3 regions of the Cupriavidus sp. PET2-C1 genome follow, and region 1 is predicted to be linked to each of the others. Evidence: predicted binding sites of a transcription regulator. Region 1 holds the regulator's gene; each other region holds the start of a gene.

Region 1 (6,624 bases):
GCGGTTGCCGTTGGGCTTGCCGGCCTGCGGCATCACATTCCCATTGGCTTCGCCGCCACCGCGGCGCTGGGAACGATTCTGACCGCCGCCCATGCCACCCATACCGCCCATGCCACCCATGCCGCCCATGCCGGCGCCACGGCCACCACTGCGGCCGCCACGGCCCGGGCCGCCCGGGCCGCGGGGGGAACCCGCCGCGCCACCGCCCAGCTTGGTGGTATGGGACGTCAGCAGGGTCGGGCCACCGATGTAGCCCATCGACGTTTGCATCGGATCCGGCTGACCGCGGCCAGCGCCGCTGCCGCGCGGGCCGTTGCCGCGGTTGACGCGCGGCAGGCCGTCCATGCCGGTCGGCATCGGCATGCCGGCAATGGCTGCCTCGGTGCGCTGCTGGCGGCCACCCACCTTGCTGCCGCCGCGGGGACCGCTATCCCCCTTGGACGGTGCCTTCAGGCCGATGGATGCCATCAGCGCGCGCACGTCGTCCGCCGCGAGTTCTTGCCAGCGGCCGCGCTTCAGGCCGCGCGGCAGCAGAAACTGGCCGTAACGGGTACGGATCAGGCGCGACACGGTCAGGCCGACGGCCTCGAACATGCGGCGCACTTCGCGGTTGCGGCCTTCAGTCAGCGCCACGTGGTACCAGTGGTTGATGCCTTCGCCGCCACCGTCCGCGATGCGCAGAAAATTAGCCTCGCCGTCGTCGAGCTTGATGCCATGCAGCAGGCGCTGGCGATCGGCCTCGGCCAGCTCACCCAGTGTGCGCACCGCATATTCGCGCTCCACGCCGTAGCGCGGATGCATGAACTTGTTGGCGATATCGCCCGAGGAGGTGAAGATCAGCAAGCCCTCGGTGTTGAAGTCGAGGCGGCCCACGGCCACCCACTTCCCCGCCTTGATACGCGGCAGGCTGTCGAACACGGTCGGACGGCCTTCCGGATCCGACTGGCTGACGATTTCGCCGGACGGCTTGTGATACAGCAGCACGCGCGGCGGCTTGGACGACACACGGCGGTGGATCAGCTTGCCGTTGACCCGGACCTGGTCGGCCGGCAGGATGCGCTGGCCGATGTGGGCAGGCAGGCCATTGACCGAAACCCGGCCCTGCAGGATCAGCTCTTCCATTTCCCGGCGCGAGCCCAGCCCACCCTCGGCGAGCACTTTGTGCAGCTTGGGCGCATCGTCGTCTGCAGACAGCTCACGCACCGGCTTGACCCGGGCCTGCGGACCGCTCGACTCTTCCTGGTCGTACTGACCGGAAATGACAAAGCGGAACAGGTCCTCACCGCTCGCGGCGGCGGCGGGCGCCTTCTCAGACACACCCGCGGCTGGGCGCTGCGTGCCGCCTTTGCCCTTGCTGCCCTTGCCTTGCTGGCGCGGGCCGCCCTGCTGCCCTTCAGCGCCGCCGCGGCGGGCGGCGCCTTGCGGCTGCTGGCCTTGCTGCGGCTTGCGCTTGCGGGCGCCATTCCCGTTCGGGTTAGCGCGGGTGCCATCGCGCTGGCGCTCGCCCGCGGCTTCTCCGCCAGCTTCGCTTGCGCCTTCGGCATTGTCGTTACTGAAGTTGCGGCGGCCTCGCGGCGCCGGGCGCTCGCCCTGCTGCTCGCCGGCCTGCACCGCCTCGCCTTCCGCGGGCTTGCGCTTGCCACGCGTACGTCCCTTCCTTGCGCCGTCGCCACGCGCGTCTTGCGCGGCGCCCACATCGGGGCTGCCAGCAGGGATTGCCGCCCCGCCGTCCGCGGCACGGCCGCCATCGCGGTCCTGCGCGGCCTGGCGGCGCGTGGCCACCAGATTGCGCAAGCCACGGCGCAGGCCCTTGCGGCGCGGCGCGCCATCGGTGCCGGCGCCGCCTTCGGCGCCATTGCCGGCATCGCCGGCCGGCGTATCCGCCTGGCGGACGTCTTGATCAGAATCGGACAAGGTATTCACATTCGGATGTTGCATGGTGTTCAGTTGGACACGCGCTGGTCGTGCTCGTCGTGCTCGCTGGGGTGCGCCGGATTCGTCGTGGACGCCCCCGGGACTTCGGACGCCTGCGCGCCGGAGGCCACTTGTACGTGGTAACCGTTGGCGGGCGTGTCCGTTTGCTCATTTGTTTCACCGTCTTCGACGGCTTGCTCCTCGGCTGTGTCGCCGGACTGCGCGCCGGCGGGGTCGGCGGACATCGGCTCGCTCGCCAGCTCACTGCCTGGCCCGGGCGTCGCCGGCACTTCCGACTCGGCCCCGGGCGCGGGTGTGAACCCGGCTTCCGCTTGCGCCAAAGCCTCCTTCCTTTCAAACGCATCCACCAAATCGGCGATGCCATCCGTGGCGCCGGCCGCAAGACCGTCGGGGGCAACCACGCTGGAAAGGGTCGGTTCACCCTCTCCGGCATCCGCCGCAACCAGAGCGGCAGCGCCGGCCTGATCATCGCCAGGTTCCGCGAATGCCTCTTCGTCGCTATCCGCCGGCACCGTGCCCAGCGCCTCGAAGTCAATCGGCTCCTGATTCAGCAGCGCGACCTGCGCCTGGGCCTGGATGTCTTCCAGCGGCGGCAATTCATCGAGCGTGCGCAGGCCAAGGTCATCAAGGAAGTTCTTGGTGGTGGCATAAAGCGCAGGCCGTCCGGGCACGTCACGGTGGCCGATCACCTCGATCCAGCTGCGATCCTCGAGCTTCTTCACGACTTCGGTGCTGACCGCGACACCGCGGATTTCCTCGATATCGCCCCGCGTGACCGGTTGCCGGTAGGCGATGATCGCCAGCGTCTCCATCACGGCGCGGGAGTACTTGGGCGGCTTTTCGGGATTCAGCCTATCCAGGTATTCACGCATGACAGGGCGGCTCTGGAAACGCCAGCCACTGGCCAGTGCCACGAGTTCCACGCCGCGCTGCTCCCAGTCGCGGCGCAGCTCTTCGAGCAGCACGCGAATGGTGTCGGCACCGACGTCGTCGGCAAACAGCCGGCGCAAGTCATTGACGCGCAAGGGTTCCTGCGCGCAGATCAGCGCGGTCTCGAGGACGATCTTCGCCTCTTGGGTATTCATGTTGATTGCGTGCAGCCTGTCTTTGCACCTGCGCCCCGGTTGATCCCGGGCGCACTGGAGATTGCGGGTTCAGCGGTAGGGATTGCCACCGCCATCTGGCCGCGCAGCCAACCGCATGCTTGATGCATGCCAGCCGTGCGCCTTCTTTTATTGCATCGGGTGCCGGACCTGACCGGCAGGAGATCGCCCGGCCACCGGCTTTATCTGCCAGTCGACGGAGCCCTTGCGTCGCGCCTTCCCCCTGATGTGGCGGACCTGTCCGGCGCGGCGTCTATCATCGAACGCGCCGGGTGCAAGAAAATACGGATATCGGGCCTGCTGGCCTATTTCACCCCGCCCTGCCGTAGCTGGTCTTTTGAACCGAATCTTGTGAACCGGACGGCGGATGGGGAACGGTCCCTGGCGCTGATGCCTGCCTGGGTGTTCCTGGCATGCATCCCTGAGCAGCGGATGCTACCTGACGATGCCACGATGAAGTACGCTGCGCGATATCGCTGTTCTTGCGATTGTATGGCATTCCCTGGCAAACCTGCAACCGATTCGCACAGCTACCTCAGCGAGGAAGTGACAGATGCACCACGAAACAGCGCTTCAGAAGACCAGACAGAATCCATGCGCGGCAAGCGTCTCAGGCAAAAGCAGCGCGCGCGCCACCCCGGCCAAGCCAAAGGCCACCACTGCAAGGCCAGCGCCAGCCCGCAACGCCGGGCGCCGCGAAAGCTGCCTGAGATAGCCGGACAGGCCCGAGATCACCAACAGATTCGGCAGGGTGCCCAGGCCAAACACGGCCATCACCAGCGCGCCCGACGCGGCATTGCCGGCCAGCAATGCCATGGCAAGGGCGCCGTACACCATGCCGCACGGGACCAGCCCCCAGGCTAGCCCCATGCCGTAGCGGCGCAGCAACCGGCCCTGCCCCTGCACCCGGGCCACAGCCGGCAAGCGCACCCCGACGGCGCCAAGGCCGCGCAGCAAGCCGCCCGCGCCACGGGCGGCGAGCCGCTCCAGCCAACCCGTACCCATGGTGCGCCCGCGCAACATCCACAAGCCCGACAACACCAGCATCACACTGCCGATCCCAAACAGCCAGCGCTGCAGCGGCAGGTACTGTGCCTTCCAGACGCCAGCACCAAGGGCGCCCAGCAAGGCCCCCAGCACCGCATACATGCTAAGCCGCCCGGCATGCATGACAAGCAGTTCCAGCAACCAATGGCCGGGACGCCGCAGCACCGTGGCAGGCACGCGCGCAACGCCGCCCTGCTCCGCCGCCAGCGCGATCCCGCCGCACATGGCGGCGCAGTGCACGCCGCCCAGCAAAGCCAGGGTAAATACGCTGATAAGCACGCCTATGGTCAACTTCTCCTCCCAATCACACAATCGCAACGCCCGGCGCGGTAAAATGCGTCGAACGCGCCCCCGCAGCTCCAAGAGGCGCTATCAACATGAGGCCTTGCGCCCGCGCACACCAGCGCGCTCGCACAACATGACGACGGGCACGGCAAGCCGCGCTGCACAGATAGCGCACTGCCGCAAGACCCGCGCGCCAGGCCGATGTGGATGGCGCTTCCAATCGACGACTCTCAACGTCAAGCTCTCAACTCAATGCGCCCGCCACATCGCGCTTGATTGACTGCGCTAAACCGACAGGCCCCAATTGCTCACCACCATTCCTATTACCGAGATGTCGCCCCGCTGCTCCACTTGCTCGCTCGGCCAGCTCTGCCTGCCCGTCGGCATGTCGCAGCAGGACCTCGAAAAGATGGATACGCTGGTCCAGGACCGGGTGCGCGTACGCAAGGGCGAAACCCTGTACCGCCTCGGCGATCCTCTCACCGCCGTCTACGCGATCCGCTTCGGCACGCTCAAGACCCACCTGACAATGGAAGACGGCCGCTCGCAGATCACGGGCTTCCACCTTCCCGGCGAAGTCGTCGGCCTTGACGGCCTCGGCGAGATGCAGCACGCGTCGGATGCCACCGCGCTGGAAGATACCGAAGTCTGCGTGGTGCGCTTCGGCGATCTCCAGACGTTGTCCAACGTCCTGCCTTCCCTGCAGCATCAGTTCATGCGCCTGATGAGCAAGGAGATCTCGCAGGACCAGGTCATGTTGATCACGCTCGGATCGATGCGCGCCGAGGAGCGGCTTGCCGCTTTCCTGATCAACCTGTCCGAGCGCTTGTCCGCGCGCGGCTATTCGGCCTCCGAATTCGTGCTGCGCATGAGCCGCGAGGAAATCGGCAGCTACCTGGGGCTCAAGCTCGAAACCGTCAGCCGCCTGTTCTCGCGCTTTGCGGAAGCCGGCCTGATCCAGATCCGCCAGCGCCACGTCAAGCTGGTCGACATGGTGGGGATCAAGCAGATCGTCAACAAATCCTGCTGACGTGCTCGTCGCGGGCCGCCCTCGCCCGCCGCGGCACGCCGCGATGCCGCGCCTGCTGGCCTGAACCGGCAAGGCGCGCATCGCAATCACTCCAGCTCGTCCGTGTCCGCCAGCCGCGTGGGCATGGTGTACAGCGTCAAGCCGCTCGACAGCGCGCACAGCACCCACGCGATCAGGAAGCCCACGGTGTAGACCGCCTCCCGCGATGCCTCGACCGGCTGGCCGAAGAAGCGCAGGTCACCGGGATCGACCATGGAGAATACCAGCGCGGTGGTCAGCCCGGCGACCAGGAAAGCGGGCCACAGCACCCACATCAGCCAGCGTAGTCTCATGATCACCTCGCTTGCGCCGCGACCGGCGCTGCCTGGCGTGCCGCGCTGCCCGCCTTCTCGACCACCAGGCCGTGGCGCGCCACCCCTTCCTCAATGGGTGGATCCGGGTGGGTCATAGCCAGCCAGATCGTGACCCCGCAGGCCACCATGGCCACGAACGGCCCACTCATCAGCAGCCACGGCCATGGCTCCTTCCACCAGGGATTGCTTTGCTGCGTCATCTGGCCTCCTCCTCTAGATCTAGATCGCGTATGTTGCGTACGGATTGGTGCATCCAGCGTCCCCGCCGCCTCATAGATTGCGCGGCACGATAAAGCTGGTGCTCTGTCGAATCTCTGCGCCATGGCTGCCCGCGCCCTCGTCGGGCACCGCGGTGACCGTGACCTCGATCTTGTGCGTGCCCTGCGCCGCGGCCTCGATCGGCACGCGCACCCGGATGGGAATCAGGCGATTGGACGTGGGTTCCAGGTTGCCGGCAGCGTGATCATATTCCACGGCCAGGCCCTTGAGCTCGCCGCTGCCCGCGCTGACGGCGACGCGCATCGGCGCCTCGGTCGTGTTGATCAGCTGCAGCCGGTACACGTTCTCGATCCAGCGCCCTTCCACCTCACGCCCCAGCGCGCCGCGGTCGCGGATGATATCGACCTTGAGCGGCGTGCGCATGGCCAGCGAGGCCATGAAGCCGGCGACCAGCGCCAGCCAGATCACCGAGTAGATCACCGTGCGCGGCCGCACCAGGCGCTTGCGCGCCACGGTCTCGGAGAGCGCGCTGCGCATGGCGTTCTCGGACGTATAGCGGATCAGCCCGCGCGGGTAGGCCATCTTGTCCATGACCTGGTTGCAGGCGTCGATACACGCGCCGCAGCCAATGCAGTCGTACTGCAGGCCATCC
Region 2 (6,624 bases), 390 kb from region 1:
GAGGTACTGGTGGCCTCGCCTTTCCGTTTCGCCATCCTGCACGACCTGAACGGCGCGCCGGAGCCCACCTTGCGCGAGCAGGTGGCACGCCTGGCGCCGGCGGACCTGACCCTGGTGGAAGGCTTCCGCAGCGAAGCCATCGCGCGCATCGAAGTGTATCGGCCAGCGCACGGGCGCGCGCCCTACTACCCGCGCGACGCGTCCATCGTCGCGGTGGCCAGCGATGTGCCGCTCGATATCGGCATGCCGTGCCTGCCGCTCGGCCAGGCTGCCCAGGTGGCGCGCTTTATTCTCAGGCTGTGCGAGCTGGACGGCGCTGCCGCGCCGCGTGCCGAACGCCTCGCCGCTTCGTCCGCGGGCATCACCCGGTGCGAGCCGTCGGCGATCGCTTCCTGAGGGCTTTCCGACGTTCCCCAAGACCGCACATCAAGTCCGGAGATATCTCAATGCCCAAGGCTGACACCACATCCTTGCCCCTCGTCTATGCCTGCTCCGGCTGCTCCAGCGTGGCGCAGCTCGCCAACACCTTCGCCGTGCGGCTGGACCGCAGCGGGATGGCCGAGATGTCCTGCATCAGCGGGGTTGGCGGCGGCGTTGCCGCGCTCACCAGGGTGGCCCGTTCGGGCCGCCCGATCCTGGCCCTGGACGGCTGCCCGCTGGCCTGCGTAAACGCCTGCCTGGCCAGCGCCGGGGTGGAACCCGACCAGCATCTGGTGCTCAATCGCCTGGGCGCCACCAAGCGGCAGCATGGCGAATGCAGCGAAGCGGAGGCAGGCGCGGCCTGGCAGGCCGTAATGTCGGCGCTGTCGTCCATCCAGGATGTGCCGCCCCGGCCCGCTGACAAACCGGCGGCATTGGCCGAGGCCGACAAGATGCGCCAAAACAGCCTGGAATGACGATGGCTTTCTCTCCCTCTCCCCTCAGGGGGAGAGGGCCGGGGAGAGGGGTGGCTTAGCTAGGAGCCGCTTGAAGCGAAGCCCGTGGTTGTTTCCAGCACGCAGGCATAACCAGCGCACGCCCTCTCCCTGTGGTGGTCAAGTTATTTCAGACAGGTGTTTAGGTTGTCTGGTGCTTTAGCTTGTCCTCGTATTTCTGCGGCGACTCATAGCCCAGCGTCGAGTGCAATCGCACCGGGTTGTAGAAGCCAACGATGTACTGCGTGATGTCGCGCCGGGCCTCGGCCCGGTCGACGTAGCGCTTCTGCCATACGCGCTCCATCTTCAGATTCAGGAAGAAGCGCTCCATGACAGCATTGTCCCAACAGTCGCCCAAGCGGCTCATGCTGCAAACCAGTCCGTGGCGCGCCAGCAAGCCCTGATACTCCTCGCTGGCATACTGGCTGCCCCGATCCGAATGCACGATCAGCCCAGGTGCCGGATTGCGCTGCTGGATCGCCATCTTCAGCGCATTGACGATCAGCGAGGCCGGCATCGTCGGCGCCATCGCCCACCCCACCACCTTGCGCGAATACAAGTCCAGCACGACCGCCAGATACAGCCAGCCTTCGACCGTGCGGATATACGTCATGTCCGACACCCATGCCTGATTGGGCTGCGCCGGCCTGAACTGCCGATTCAGCACGTTGGGCGCTACCGGGCGGTCATGCCGGCTGTTCGTGGTGGCTACGAACTTGCGCTGCCAGACCGGGCGCAGGCCCGCCTTGCGCATCAGCGCGCGCGCCCTGTAGCGACCGATCTTCACGCCCTGTGCGCTCACCGCCTGCGCCACTCGACGGCTGCCGTAGCTGCGCCCACTGCCCTCGAAGGCCGCTCGCACATGGACTTCTTGCCTGGCACGCGCCATGTCGCCTGGCCCCCTCTGCCGGTGTGCGTAATAGCCTGCACGGCTCACGCTCAACACCCGACAGGCACGGCTGATCGAAATGGCCTCCTTCTGCAACGCGGTCACGACGCGATAAATCACTTCAGTTCCCGGGCGAAGAAGGCCGATGCCTTTTTTAGGATCAGGTTGTCCTCCTTCAGGCGGCGATTCTCCTCTTCCAACTGCCGGATCCGCAGCTGCTCGGGCGTGAGCGGCTTGCCAGTGCCCTGGCCGCCAGCCAGCTCCAGGTCATACTGGGCGAGCCAGCGCCTGAGCGCCGTCTCGCCAATCCCCATCGTGTGGCATACCTCGGTAACCGAAAGGGCCTGCTCCCGGACCATTCGGACCACTTCCAGCTTGAAGCTGGCATCAAAATTACGGCGTTGCTTTGTCATCTGCTTTCCTCGTCGATCGTGATTTTCCACCTATCGACCTGTCTGAGGAAATTAGACCACTACACCCCCGTCCCCTCTCCCACAAGTGGGAGAGGGGAGCAAACCAGCAGCATCGGCCGAAGCCGGCAGGATGCGCCAAAACAGCCTGGAATGACGACGGCTTTGGCTCCCTCTCCCCCAGCCGCCCTTGCTGCATCATCAGCTAGCCTGCGGCGTGACGGCCTCCGCAGCCAGATGCCTGGTCAGGCCGGTGAGCCATTCCGGCCGGCTCACGGTGTCCAGCCAGTACTTCACCTCCAGCCCCAGCGCAGTATCACCACCGATCGCCAGGCGCCGCTGGAAGAACAGCGTATCGGTATCGGCCTCCCCGCCCAGCAGACGCAGGTAATCGACAGCGTTGGCGCGCAGCGTCAGCTCCGGCGGGCTGCCATCAAAGGGCCCGGCGGCAAAACGGCCGTCCGTGCAGCGAAAACGCACCCGCAGGCCAAGATCCTCCACCGTGAGCAGGAAGCAGTGGCCGTCGAGCGCCGCCGGTGGCTGCAGCCACCCACGCCGCCGCGCAAGCTCCAGCGCGGCCACCAGGGGTAAGGCCTGGGCCTGCGCCGGCACCGCGCGGTGCAGCCGTGCGAGCATGGCTTTGGGGCCGATCATGCGTGCGCCTCCTGCCAGGCGATGCCGGCGCGTCCATCCCAGTAGCCGTTGCTGGGCTGCGCCCCCGCCGGCAGCAGGCCGCCGGGGGCCGTGGTCCGTGCGCCGGACCGCAGTCCCGCCAGCGCCGCCACCACATGCAGCGTGGCGCTGGCATGCGGGCTGACGCGCACCGAGCCGATCCCCATGGCCATCAAGGCCGGCACTTCGGCGCACAGGTCGAGACAAGTCGCGGACTGGATCTGCACCCCGTTGAGCGTGAAGAATGGCTGGCCCTCCCCGGTCGAGGCCACCAGGCCATCCGGGTAATCCAGACAGCGGAACTCGCAGTTGTCCTTGCGCAGCCGGTGATGGCGCGCTGTGAAACAACGCGCCGAGAACGCCAGCGGCATGCGGCCCCAGACCAGTACCTCCAGCCCCGTGGCCGCCGGGCGAGCCGCCGCCAGCGCCGCCAGCGCGGTGCGGTCCATTTCCAGCGGTGGCACGCATGCGATGGCACCCAGCCCGCTCAGCCAGGCAAGCGTATCCGCGTGATACACGTTGAGATGCGGGCCGCAGATAAAGGGGCGTCCATCCATCCGGTTGACCGCGCCGAGGTCGTTGGCCTCGACCAGATATTCGGTCTGCTCGCAAACGCGTTGCATGCAGGCGATATCGCTGTCGGACTCGACCAGCACCGGGGTCGAAAGCACGACTTCCTTGCCGGCCTCCCGCAGCATCTGCGCGATCTCCAGCCAGTGGGCATGGCGCAGTTCATGGCGGCGGGTGCAAACGGTTTCGCCCAGGTAGACGCGGTCGACCGCGGAGTCGGCGACCTCGGCATAGAACTGCATGACCGTGGCACGCGGCCAGTAGTACAGCAGCGGGCCGAGCGAGATGCCGAAGCGGGCCGCCGTGGCTGCGGCGGGGTCGATCATCGAATCGTTCATTGGTAGTTTGGTTCCAGAGGAAAGTTGGATGCCGTGAGGCATGAGGAATGCGGCAGGCAAAGGCACGGCGGACCTCTCTTAGCGCCACGGCCGGTCGTACGCGCCCTGGGTAACCTGGTCACCCTCGGCGTGCCGCCCTAGCACGCCCTGCCATTCCTGGCGTGCTGTGAAGCGCGCCGGATCGATGCAGGCCGCGTCGATCGCCGCGCGCAGCACGCCGACCACATCGCCCACATAACGCGGGCTGCGCTGGCGGCCTTCGATCTTGATGGCAGCGATGCCCATGCCGATCAGCGCCGGCAGCAGCGACAGCGCGTTGAGGCTGGTCGGCTCCTCGAGCACGTAGCCCCGTTCGCCTTCCACCTCGAACCGCCCTTTGCACAACGTCGGGTAGCCGGCGGGCTCGCCCGGTGCGTAGCTGTCGATCAGGATGCCGGACAGCCGCGCCTGCATGGTTCCCTCGCGCTCTTCCCAGCGTACCGCGTGCGCGGGCGAGCACACCCCCTTGTTGTTCGGCGAGTCGCCGGTCGCGTAGGAAGACAGCAGGCAGCGGCCTTCGGCCATCACGCACAGGCTGCCGAAGCCAAACACTTCGAGCTCCGCATCGGTTTGGCGCGCGAGCTTGCCGATCTGCGCCAGCGTCAGCACGCGCGGCAGCACCACCCGGTGTATGCCGAAACGCGCGCGCATCAGCGCGATGGCGTCGGCGTGCGTGGCCGAGCCTTGCACCGACAGATGAAGACGCAATTGCGGATGGCGCTCGCGGGTATAGGCCATGAGGCCGGGGTCGGCCATGATGACTGCGTCAGCGCCCAGTTCCGCCGCGGCATCGACGGCGCGATGCCAGTTCGTCACCGCGCCCATCTGCGCGAAGGTATTGATGGCGAACAAGACTTCCGCGCCTTGCGCATGGGCCTCGGCCACGCCTGCCTGGATGTCGGCCTCGGTGAAGTTCAGCCCGCCGAAGTTGCGCGCATTGGTGGCGTCGCGCAGGCCGAGGTAGACGGCGTCGGCGCCACGTTGCAGCGCCACGCGCAGCGCCGCCAGCGAGCCGGCGGGCGCAACCAGTTGCGGTCGGCGCGTTGCGCCGGATGTGTTGGATGTCATTGGATAGGCTCAACGGGGTTTCGGAGTCCGCATGCGCCACGGTGGCGGCGAACGCCTGTGAGCCAGGATCCTAGCCAAGCCCCGCGACGAACCAGTTGACCAGGCGCAAAAGCGTGCGCCGCGGCGCGCGCACCGGACGAGGGCCATCCGCCGAGTGGCATAGGCCATTGGTATCGTGCCGTGCGCTGATTGATCCAGCGCAAGTTTCCCGGCGCGCGTCCATGCAAACCTATGCCGCTTTCCTGCCGCGCACGGCATCTTCGCCGGCGAGCGGGATGCCTCACCGAGAGTGATATGCAACAACATTGGCTGAAGCTGATTGGCCGCCGGCTGGTCCCGGTGGTACAGGGCGGCATGGGTATCGGCATTTCCGCGCACCGGCTGGCGGGCGCGGTGGCAAGCCAGAACGGCATGGGCACCATTGCCAGCATCGACCTGCGCCACCATCATCCGGACCTGCTGGCGGCCACCGCCAGGTCGCGCGACAAGGCCAGGATAGAGGCGGCCAACCTGGTGGCGCTGGATCGCGAGATCCAGGGCGCGCGGCGCCTCGCGGGCGGGCGCGGCGCCATCGCGGTCAATGTCATGAAGGCCGTCAGCTCGCATGCCGCGCTGGTCCGGCAGGCGTGCGAGAGCGGTGCCGATGCGATCGTGATGGGCGCGGGACTGCCGCTGGACCTGCCCGACCTCACGGCCGGGCACCCGGACATTGCCTTGATCCCTATCCTGTCGGATTCGCGCGGCGTGGGGCTGGTACTGCGCAAGTGGATGAAGAAGAACCGCCTGCCCGACGCCATCGTCATCGAAGATCCGGCGCACGCCGGCGGCCACCTCGGTGCCTCGCGCATCGACGATATCGGAGACGGGCGCTTCTCCTTCGCACGCGTGCTGGCCGAATGCCGTGAAGTATTCGCCGGGCTGGGGCTGGCCTGGGAAAGTGTGCCCCTGATCCTTGCGGGCGGGATCAACAGCCACGCCAAGGTCCGCCACTGGCTGGGTGAAGGCGCCAGCGCCGTGCAACTGGGCACGGCGTTCGCCGTGACCGAGGAAGGGGATGCGCACCCGGCTTTCAAGGAAGTCCTGGCCAGCGCGCGCCCCGAACAACTGAGCGAATTCACCAGCGTGGCCGGCCTGCCGGCACGCGCCGTACTGACGCCATGGCTCAAGCGCTACCTCTCGCGCGAAGCCACGCTGCAGGCCCGCGCCAAGGTCCGCGACTGCCTCGAAGGCTTCGACTGCCTGCAGGCCTGCGGCCTGCGCGACGGCATCGGCCGTGTCGGCCAGTTCTGCATCGACCTCAAGCTGGCCCAGGCCATGCGCGGCGACGTGGAGCGCGGGCTGTTCTTCCGTGGCAAGGGGGGCCTGCCGTTCGGCGCGGCCATCCGCCCGGTACGCGAACTGATGCACTACCTGCTCACCGGCGAAATGCCCGCGGGCCTGGGCACGCCACAAGGTCTGGCAGCCGCGGCGGCCTGACGGCCTCGCGCGGATGACCAGGCCGGTGACCTGCGTCGATGCAGGCTTCAAGGGCATGGCCGGGCCGCCGAGCGAATGGAAACGGAAATGGAAATGCATGGCACAAAGCCGTTGGCGGCGATGTCCGGCAGGCTTCCCGGTCACGCGCCCGGCGCCGCGTCATTGTGTCACGCCATGATATTTTCAGAAAGTGCACCCGGAACTACCTGTAGCCGCATATGACCTTGATCTGGCGCAAGCCCGCTCGC
Region 3 (6,624 bases), 1.9 Mb from region 1:
GAACGCGTACGGATGGACTGGCGTGCTCATGAGAGGCTCGGTATTGGATCAGTCGATCGGTCGATCGGTCGATCAGTCGACGGTGGCGCCGGAGAGCTTGACGATCTCACCCCACTTGCGGCGATCGTTGCGCACCAGTTCGGCGAACGCTTCCGGCGAGTTCGGTGCCAGCTCGGCGCCCTGCTCGCGCAGCTTGGCCTGGATGGCGGGATCGCTGGTGGCGCGTGCCAGGTCGCGGCTGATCTTCTGCGCGATCGCGGCGGGCAGGCCCTTGGGTGCGAACAGGCCGAACCACGGGCTGGCGTCGAAGCCTTCGACCGGCCCTGCCGCTGCCACGGTGGGCACATTGGGCAGCGCCGCCGACCGGGCTGCGGAGGTGACCGCCAGCGCCTTGAGCTTGCCGGCACGGACGAACTGGATCGATGCGGGCAGGTTGTCGAACATCACGTCGACGCTGCCGCCCATCAGGTCGGCCAGCGCCGGGCTGCTGCCCTTGTAGGCGACATGGCTCATCTGCGTGCCGGTCATGCGCTGGAACAGCTCGCCCGCCAGATGGGTCGACGTGCCGTTGCCGGCCGAGGCCATGTTGACCTTGGCGGGATTGGCCTTGAGGTAGGCGATGAACTCCGCCAGCGTGGTCACGCGGGCGCGTTCCGCAAACGCCGGCGAGATCACCACCACGTTGGGCACCTTGGCCACCAGCGACACGGGCACGAAGTCCGCGGCGGCGTCATAGGGCAGCTTCTTGTACAGCGTGGGATTGATGCCGAACTCGCCGACCGAGCCCATCAGCAGCGTGTAGCCATCCGCCGGCGACTTGGCCGCCGCGCCGGTGCCAACAATGCCGCCGGCGCCGGGACGGTTGTCCACCAGCACTGGCTGCTTCCACATCACGGTGAGCTGGTCGCCGATCATGCGCGCCACCATGTCGGTGGTGCCGCCCGCCGGGTACGGCACGATGATGCGGACCGGCTTGTTAGGGAAGTCATCCGCACTAGCCGTGGCCGCGGTCACGGCCAGCAAACCCATTGAAATGCCGCAATGGCCGATGATGCGAAGCAGTCGATTCATGCCGGTCTCCTCGTTTCCTTATTGGTTGTGATGTCCCGTCTCTTGTCTCTTGGGGGGCGGGGAACGCCGGAAGGGCCGATAGGCAACATTCCGGGAGTTCGGCATTTTTAGTCATCAACTTTTTTACATCAAGCGAGATTTACGCATAGGATGATGACTTTCATGCATCAAGCTGGGGTACCGGTGAGATGCCTAAGTCAACCGCCCCTTGCCACTCGCCCCATGAGCGCCTCCCGCATTCCCAGCCTCAGCAGCCTGCGCGCCTTCGAAGCCGCGGCCCGCCACCAGAACCTGCGCCGGGCCGCGGCGGAGCTCTGCCTGAGCGAGAGCGCCGTCTCGCGCCAGATCGCCACGCTGGAAAGCCAGCTCGGCGTGGCGCTGTTCCACCGCGCCAACCAGCGCGTCAGCCTGACGCCGGCCGGCTCGCTCTACGGCTACCAGGTACGGGAAAGCCTGCAAAAGCTGCAGCGCGACACGCTGGACATCATGGCGCACGAGGGCGCGGGCGGCATCGTGGAACTGGCCTGTGTGCCGACCCTGGCAGTGGAATGGCTGATCCCCCGCTTGCCCGCGTTCTACGCACAGCATCCGCAGGTGGTGGTCAACTTCAGCGCGCAAGCGGATGTGTTCCTGTTCGACGGCACGCCGTACGACGCCGCTATCCACTATGGCGAAGCCAACTATCCGGGCGGCCGCGCCGACCCGCTGTTCGACGAAGAATCGGTGCCGATCTGCCATCCGGAGCTGTTTGCCGGCGAGGGGCCGGTCAACGCTCAGCGGATCGCGCAGGCGCCATTGCTGCACCTGTCGACGCGCCGGCTGGACTGGAAGAACTGGATGGAAGCGGCCGGCGTGGGCGACGTCAACGCCATGCGTGGCACGCGCTATGACCACCACAGCATGGTGATCAGCGCCGCCCGCGCCAAGCTGGGCGTAGGCCTGGTGCCGCGCTTCCTGGTGGAGGAGTACCTGGCGCTGGGCCTGCTGGTGATGCCGGTAGCACAGGCCATGCGCTCGCAGCGCGCCTACTACCTGGTGGCACCGGACTCGCGGCCGATGAGCGATGCGATGTCGCGCCTGCGGACCTGGCTGCTGGCGGCGGCGCAGGATTTCGCGGCACGGCAGGCCTCGGGGCGGGCCCCGGGGCTTGCACAGGACGTTTAATCAGAAAATTTGAACATCAAATACGATACAAGGGCCCTTATCGATCCCGTGCCAGATCTATCCTTTGTCACATGGAGACGGAACATATTCTCCCAATTTCAACAAGGCAGATAGATCATGAGAATTACCACCGCGCGCCTGTTCCTCGCTGCCGCCATTGCCGGCACGGCCCTGCTCTCCCTGAACTCCGCCTTTGCCGCGGACACCAGCGGCACCCACGCCGGCGACAACTACGGCTACGTGCACCGCTCGGCCGACGCCTACACCGATGGCGCGCGCACGGTCAAGCACGACTATCCGTTCGGTTTCTCCGTGTGAGCAAGCAAGCGCTGCACAGGAAGCACAGACAGCAGGAACGCATCATGACCGTCAAAGACACCGCCCTGATCCTCGCCGGATGGATCGCCGCCTGCCTGGGCAGCGGCTACCTCGTGACCTTCGCCGCGCAGGCGCTGCAGCGTTAGGGATGACACACTTGCGCGCCTGAGCGGTTGAGCGCTGGCAAGGCAAGCACCGCGCATTTGGCATGATTCCGGATGTCCGAAACGGCCGTGCACCTGCCCCAGGCCTGCCGCGCCTGCTACCGCCCGCTCAGCCCTTCACGTTGGCAGCCTCCAGCACTTCGGCCAGTTTGCGCCCGGCGTCCAGCGCCGCCGGAAAGCCACAGTACACTGCGCTGTGCACCACCAGCTCACGCAATTCCTGCGGCGTCACGCCATTGGCCAGGGCGCCGCGCAGATGGCCGGCCAGTTCCTGCGGCCGGTTGAGCGCGATCAGCATCGATACCGTGGCCAGGCTGCGCTGCTTGCGGTCCAGGCCGTCACGCGTCCACACCGTGCCCCAGGCGAACTCCGTCACCAGTTGCTGCAGGCCGACATCGCCCTGCTGTTGCGCGGCGTCGAACGCGCGCTGCACGTATTGTTCTCCCATGACTTCCGAACGTACCTGCCGGCCGGCTTCGAAGGCCGGCGTTTGCGTGTAGGCGGCAGGGTCTTGCTGGGCTTGCGTCATCTTGCTATCTCCTCTGATTGCATGGGCCATCGGGCAGGCACGCCGCGTCCTGGTGGATGCGCGGCGCCTGCGGCGTTGCGCCTTACTTGAACGGTGTCTGCAGGATGCCCATCACGGTACGGATGCCGTCGCGGTAGTTGCCCAGCCGCATGTTCTCGTCGTAGCTGTGCTGGTTATTGTCCGCATTGACCAGCGGCACGATCACGAACGGCGACTGCAGCGCCTTCACCGCTGCGCCGGTCGGCACGGTGCCGCCCATCATGCGGATCTGCACCGGCGCCTTGCCGTAGGACTGCTGCATGGCCTGAGTGAGCCACCGGCTGATCGGCGCCGACAGGTCCGTGCGCGCGGCGGAACTGGAGGCCGAGACCTCGCCCGCGGTGACCGAGGCAAGCTTGGGATAGCGCGCGCGTTCGTCGTCGGTGGGCTCGCCCTTGACCAGGTGGTAGCCCTGTTTTTCCACGTGCTGCCTGACGAGGGCGAACAGGGATTCCGGGCTGGTCTCCGGCACGGTGCGGATATCGATATCGGCCACCGCCACTTCCGGAATGACGGTGCGGGCCTTCTCGCCCACGTCGCCGGCGGCCATGCCGCGCACGTTCAGCGTGGGGTACTGCATGGCCTCCTGGTAGTTGGCACCAACGCGCTCGGCGCGCGCGATGCCCAGGCGGCGGCGCAGCGCGGCCTCGTCGTCGGGCACGGCGGCCATGATGCGGCGTGCGCGTTCATCGATCTTTACCTGCTTGTAGTAGCCGGCAATGGTGACGCGGCCGTCATCGTCCTTCATGGTGGCGAGCAGGTTCGCCAGCCGCTGCGCGGGGTTGGCGGCATAGTTGCCATAGTGGCCGCTGTGCAGGCCCTGGCTGGCGCCGAACACCTTGAGCTGCACCAGCAGCACGCCGCGGTTGCCGAAGATCAGCGTGGGCTGGTTGCTCTGGTGCATGGGGCCATCGAAGATCACCATGCCGTCATTGCGCAGCAGCGCCAGGTTGTCCGCGATCACCTTGCCCAGCGACGGCGATCCCTTCTCCTCTTCGGAATCCAGCAGCACCTTGATATCGACCGCAGGGTCCACCCCGGCGGCCTTGAGCGCATCCATGGCGGCCAGGAACATCACGATGGGACCCTTGTCGTCGGACGACGAACGCCCGAACACGCGCCACTCGGGATCGACCTGGCCGGCATAGAGTTTGTCCAGCGGCAGCGTTTCCCACTTGCCATCGGCGCTGCGCGCCTTGAGCGTAGCCTCCCACGGGCTGGGCTGCGCCCATTGCGACGGCGTCACCGACTGGCCATCGAAATGCATGTAGAACAGCACGGTCTTGCGCGGGCCAGCGCTTTGCCGCGTGCTGGCGGGATATTCGGCGTAGACCATCGGCTTGCCGTTATTGGGCAGCTCGCGCGCCTGGAAGCCACGCCGGGCGAAGGCCTTGACCAGCCAGTCCGCGTTCTTCTGGATATCCGCGGGCACGGTGGCGTCGTTGGGCAGGGCCAGCAATTCGACCCATTCGCGGTAACTGCGCGCCGCGGCCTGGTCGGCCTGCTGCTGCAGCTGCACGCCGTCGAGCGTGGCGGCATGCGCGCCCGCTGCCAGCAGCATGGCGCCGAGGGTGCCGCACACGGTCGCGCGGACGGCGCTGTGCAAGGGGGACCGGAAGATGCGGGAACGGGTATGCAGGGGGGCGCGATGCGGCGCGCCGCCAGGCGCGCGGGCAAGGGAACGTAGTCTCATGGCTCTTGTTGGATAGGAAATTGCATGGCGACGGATACGGCGGGCGGGCCGCAAGACAGCCGCGCGGCCCGCACCGGCAGTCTGAACCGCTACATGCAACTTGTCCACGCACGGTGCCCCTGGCGGCGCGCCTTCATCGGGCCAGGCAGCGCGCGGGCGCCCTCAGGGGCCCTGCTCGTCGGGTGACTGCGAAAAGCCCTCCTCGCGGCGCGCAATGGCACTGGCCAGCCCGAATTCCATGGCAAAAAGCAGGATCAGCGCGAGCATGGCCAGCGCGCCGATCGCCAACCGATAGTAGATCCACATGGCGGCAAGCCGGAACATCCGACAGAGTTGTCCTATCTGCAGCGTAGATTTCCACACATCAAAAAGGCGCTGAGATGCCACGGCACGGTGCAAAGAAACTGTCAAAACGGGAAAATGGAAGACCCGTGGAAGGCGCCGGCGATTGCGCCCGACTTGATCTGGATCCAGGCAAGGTTGCCCGCAGGGTGCCATGATGACCCTGGTGACCGCCCCCGAGCCACCCCGGCGGGGGCCGCCATGCCGACAACGATCACAGCCATTACAGGAGATAGCCGCCATGACCAACATCGTGCTCGCCACCGACGGTTCGCCCTTTTCCGACGCGGCCGCCCGCTTCATCGCCGAAGGCAAACTGCTGCAAGGCGGCTTTACCGTGCATGTGGTCCATGTGACGCCCGATGTCACCGGACAGGTACGCGCCTTCGTCAGCAAGGAAACCATCGACGCCTGGCATCAGGAGGAAAGCGGTAAGGCCATGCAGTCCGTGGCCGACATCCTCGGCGCCGCGGGCATCGCCTTCGAGCAACACGCGCTGCACGGCTTTGCGCCGGAACGCATCGTCGCCTACGCCGCCAGCGTCGACGCACGCGGCATCGTCATGGGCACGCACGGCCGCGGCTCGTTCTTCGATGCGGTGATTGGTTCGGTGGCGGGACGGGTGCTGGCGCACGCCCCGTGCCCGGTAGTCCTGGTCAAGGCCCCGGGCAAGAAGTAAGGCAGCCGGCCTGGGCTGGCCGGTGCCGGGTCAGACCGGCCAGAGCGGCGGCTCGTCCATCAGCGCGACCTGCTCGCGCAGTTCGAGGATGCGGTCCTGCCAGTAGCGGGCAGTCCCAAACCACGGGAATGCCGCCGGAAAGGCCGGATCGCGCCAGCGGCTGGCCAGCCAGGCGCTGTAATGCAGCAGGCGCAGCGTGCGCAGCGCCTCGATCAGGTAAAGCTCACGCGGCTGGAATTCCGCGAAATCCTCATAGCCGGCCAGGATGTCGGCCATCTGGCCCTGCTGGGCGGCGCGGTCGCCTTCCAGCAGCATCCACAGATCCTGGACCGCCGGCCCCATGCGGCTATCGTCGAAGTCGACAAAGTGCGGCCCGGGCGGGCGCGAACCCACATGGGACTCCTCGATCCACAGCACATTGCCGCGATGGCAATCGCCGTGCAGCCGCAATTGCGCTACATCACCCGCGCGCTCGAAGCAACGGCGAGCGCCATCCACGGCGAGATCGGCAACCGCCTGCCAGGCCGGGCGCAGTTCCAGGGGAATACAGTCTTGCGCCAGCAGCCAGTCGCGCGGGGCCACCCCGAAGGTGTCTACGTCGATGGTGGGGCGTGCCTGGTAGGGA

Evidence for each region. The regulator FNR, encoded in region 1, switches genes on or off when oxygen is low (the NO sensors DNR and NnrR bind a similar motif). The targets are predictions, from matches to a motif close to TTGATNNNNATCAA.
Region 2: ubiU (ubiquinone anaerobic biosynthesis protein UbiU) is a predicted target of FNR. The motif match lies at 5,090-5,103, and genes of this name have one in related genera.
Region 3: ACX12D_RS03005 (universal stress protein) is a predicted target of FNR. The motif match lies at 5,438-5,451, and genes of this name have one in related genera.

What each region holds. Positions count from the first base shown of each region.
Region 1 is NZ_CM137259.1:2,604,020-2,610,643, forward strand. It holds gene rluB (23S rRNA pseudouridine(2605) synthase RluB) at 1-1,938, opposite strand, end outside; gene scpB (SMC-Scp complex subunit ScpB) at 1,944-3,020, opposite strand; gene ACX12D_RS11795 (sulfite exporter TauE/SafE family protein) at 3,612-4,376, opposite strand; gene fnr (fumarate/nitrate reduction transcriptional regulator Fnr) at 4,675-5,400, shown strand; gene ACX12D_RS11805 (hypothetical protein) at 5,487-5,732, opposite strand; gene ACX12D_RS11810 (membrane protein) at 5,735-5,953, opposite strand; gene ccoG (cytochrome c oxidase accessory protein CcoG) at 6,024-6,624, opposite strand, start outside.
Region 2 is NZ_CM137259.1:2,215,625-2,222,248, forward strand. It holds gene mobB (molybdopterin-guanine dinucleotide biosynthesis protein B) at 1-396, shown strand, start outside; gene ACX12D_RS10025 (putative zinc-binding protein) at 447-896, shown strand; one part of gene ACX12D_RS10030 (IS3 family transposase) at 1,057-1,949, opposite strand; one part of gene ACX12D_RS10030 (IS3 family transposase) at 1,949-2,216, opposite strand; gene ubiT (ubiquinone anaerobic biosynthesis accessory factor UbiT) at 2,415-2,867, opposite strand; gene ACX12D_RS10040 (U32 family peptidase) at 2,864-3,793, opposite strand; gene ubiU (ubiquinone anaerobic biosynthesis protein UbiU) at 3,872-4,900, opposite strand; gene ACX12D_RS10050 (NAD(P)H-dependent flavin oxidoreductase) at 5,195-6,376, shown strand.
Region 3 is NZ_CM137259.1:663,502-670,125, reverse strand. It holds gene ACX12D_RS03040 (aminotransferase-like domain-containing protein) at 1-30, opposite strand, end outside; gene ACX12D_RS03035 (Bug family tripartite tricarboxylate transporter substrate binding protein) at 73-1,029, opposite strand; gene ACX12D_RS03030 (LysR substrate-binding domain-containing protein) at 1,294-2,235, shown strand; gene ACX12D_RS03025 (hypothetical protein) at 2,353-2,553, shown strand; gene ACX12D_RS03020 (carboxymuconolactone decarboxylase family protein) at 2,827-3,246, opposite strand; gene ACX12D_RS03015 (M20/M25/M40 family metallo-hydrolase) at 3,329-4,846, opposite strand; gene ACX12D_RS03010 (hypothetical protein) at 5,141-5,302, opposite strand; gene ACX12D_RS03005 (universal stress protein) at 5,562-5,999, shown strand; gene ACX12D_RS03000 (serine/threonine protein kinase) at 6,030-6,624, opposite strand, start outside.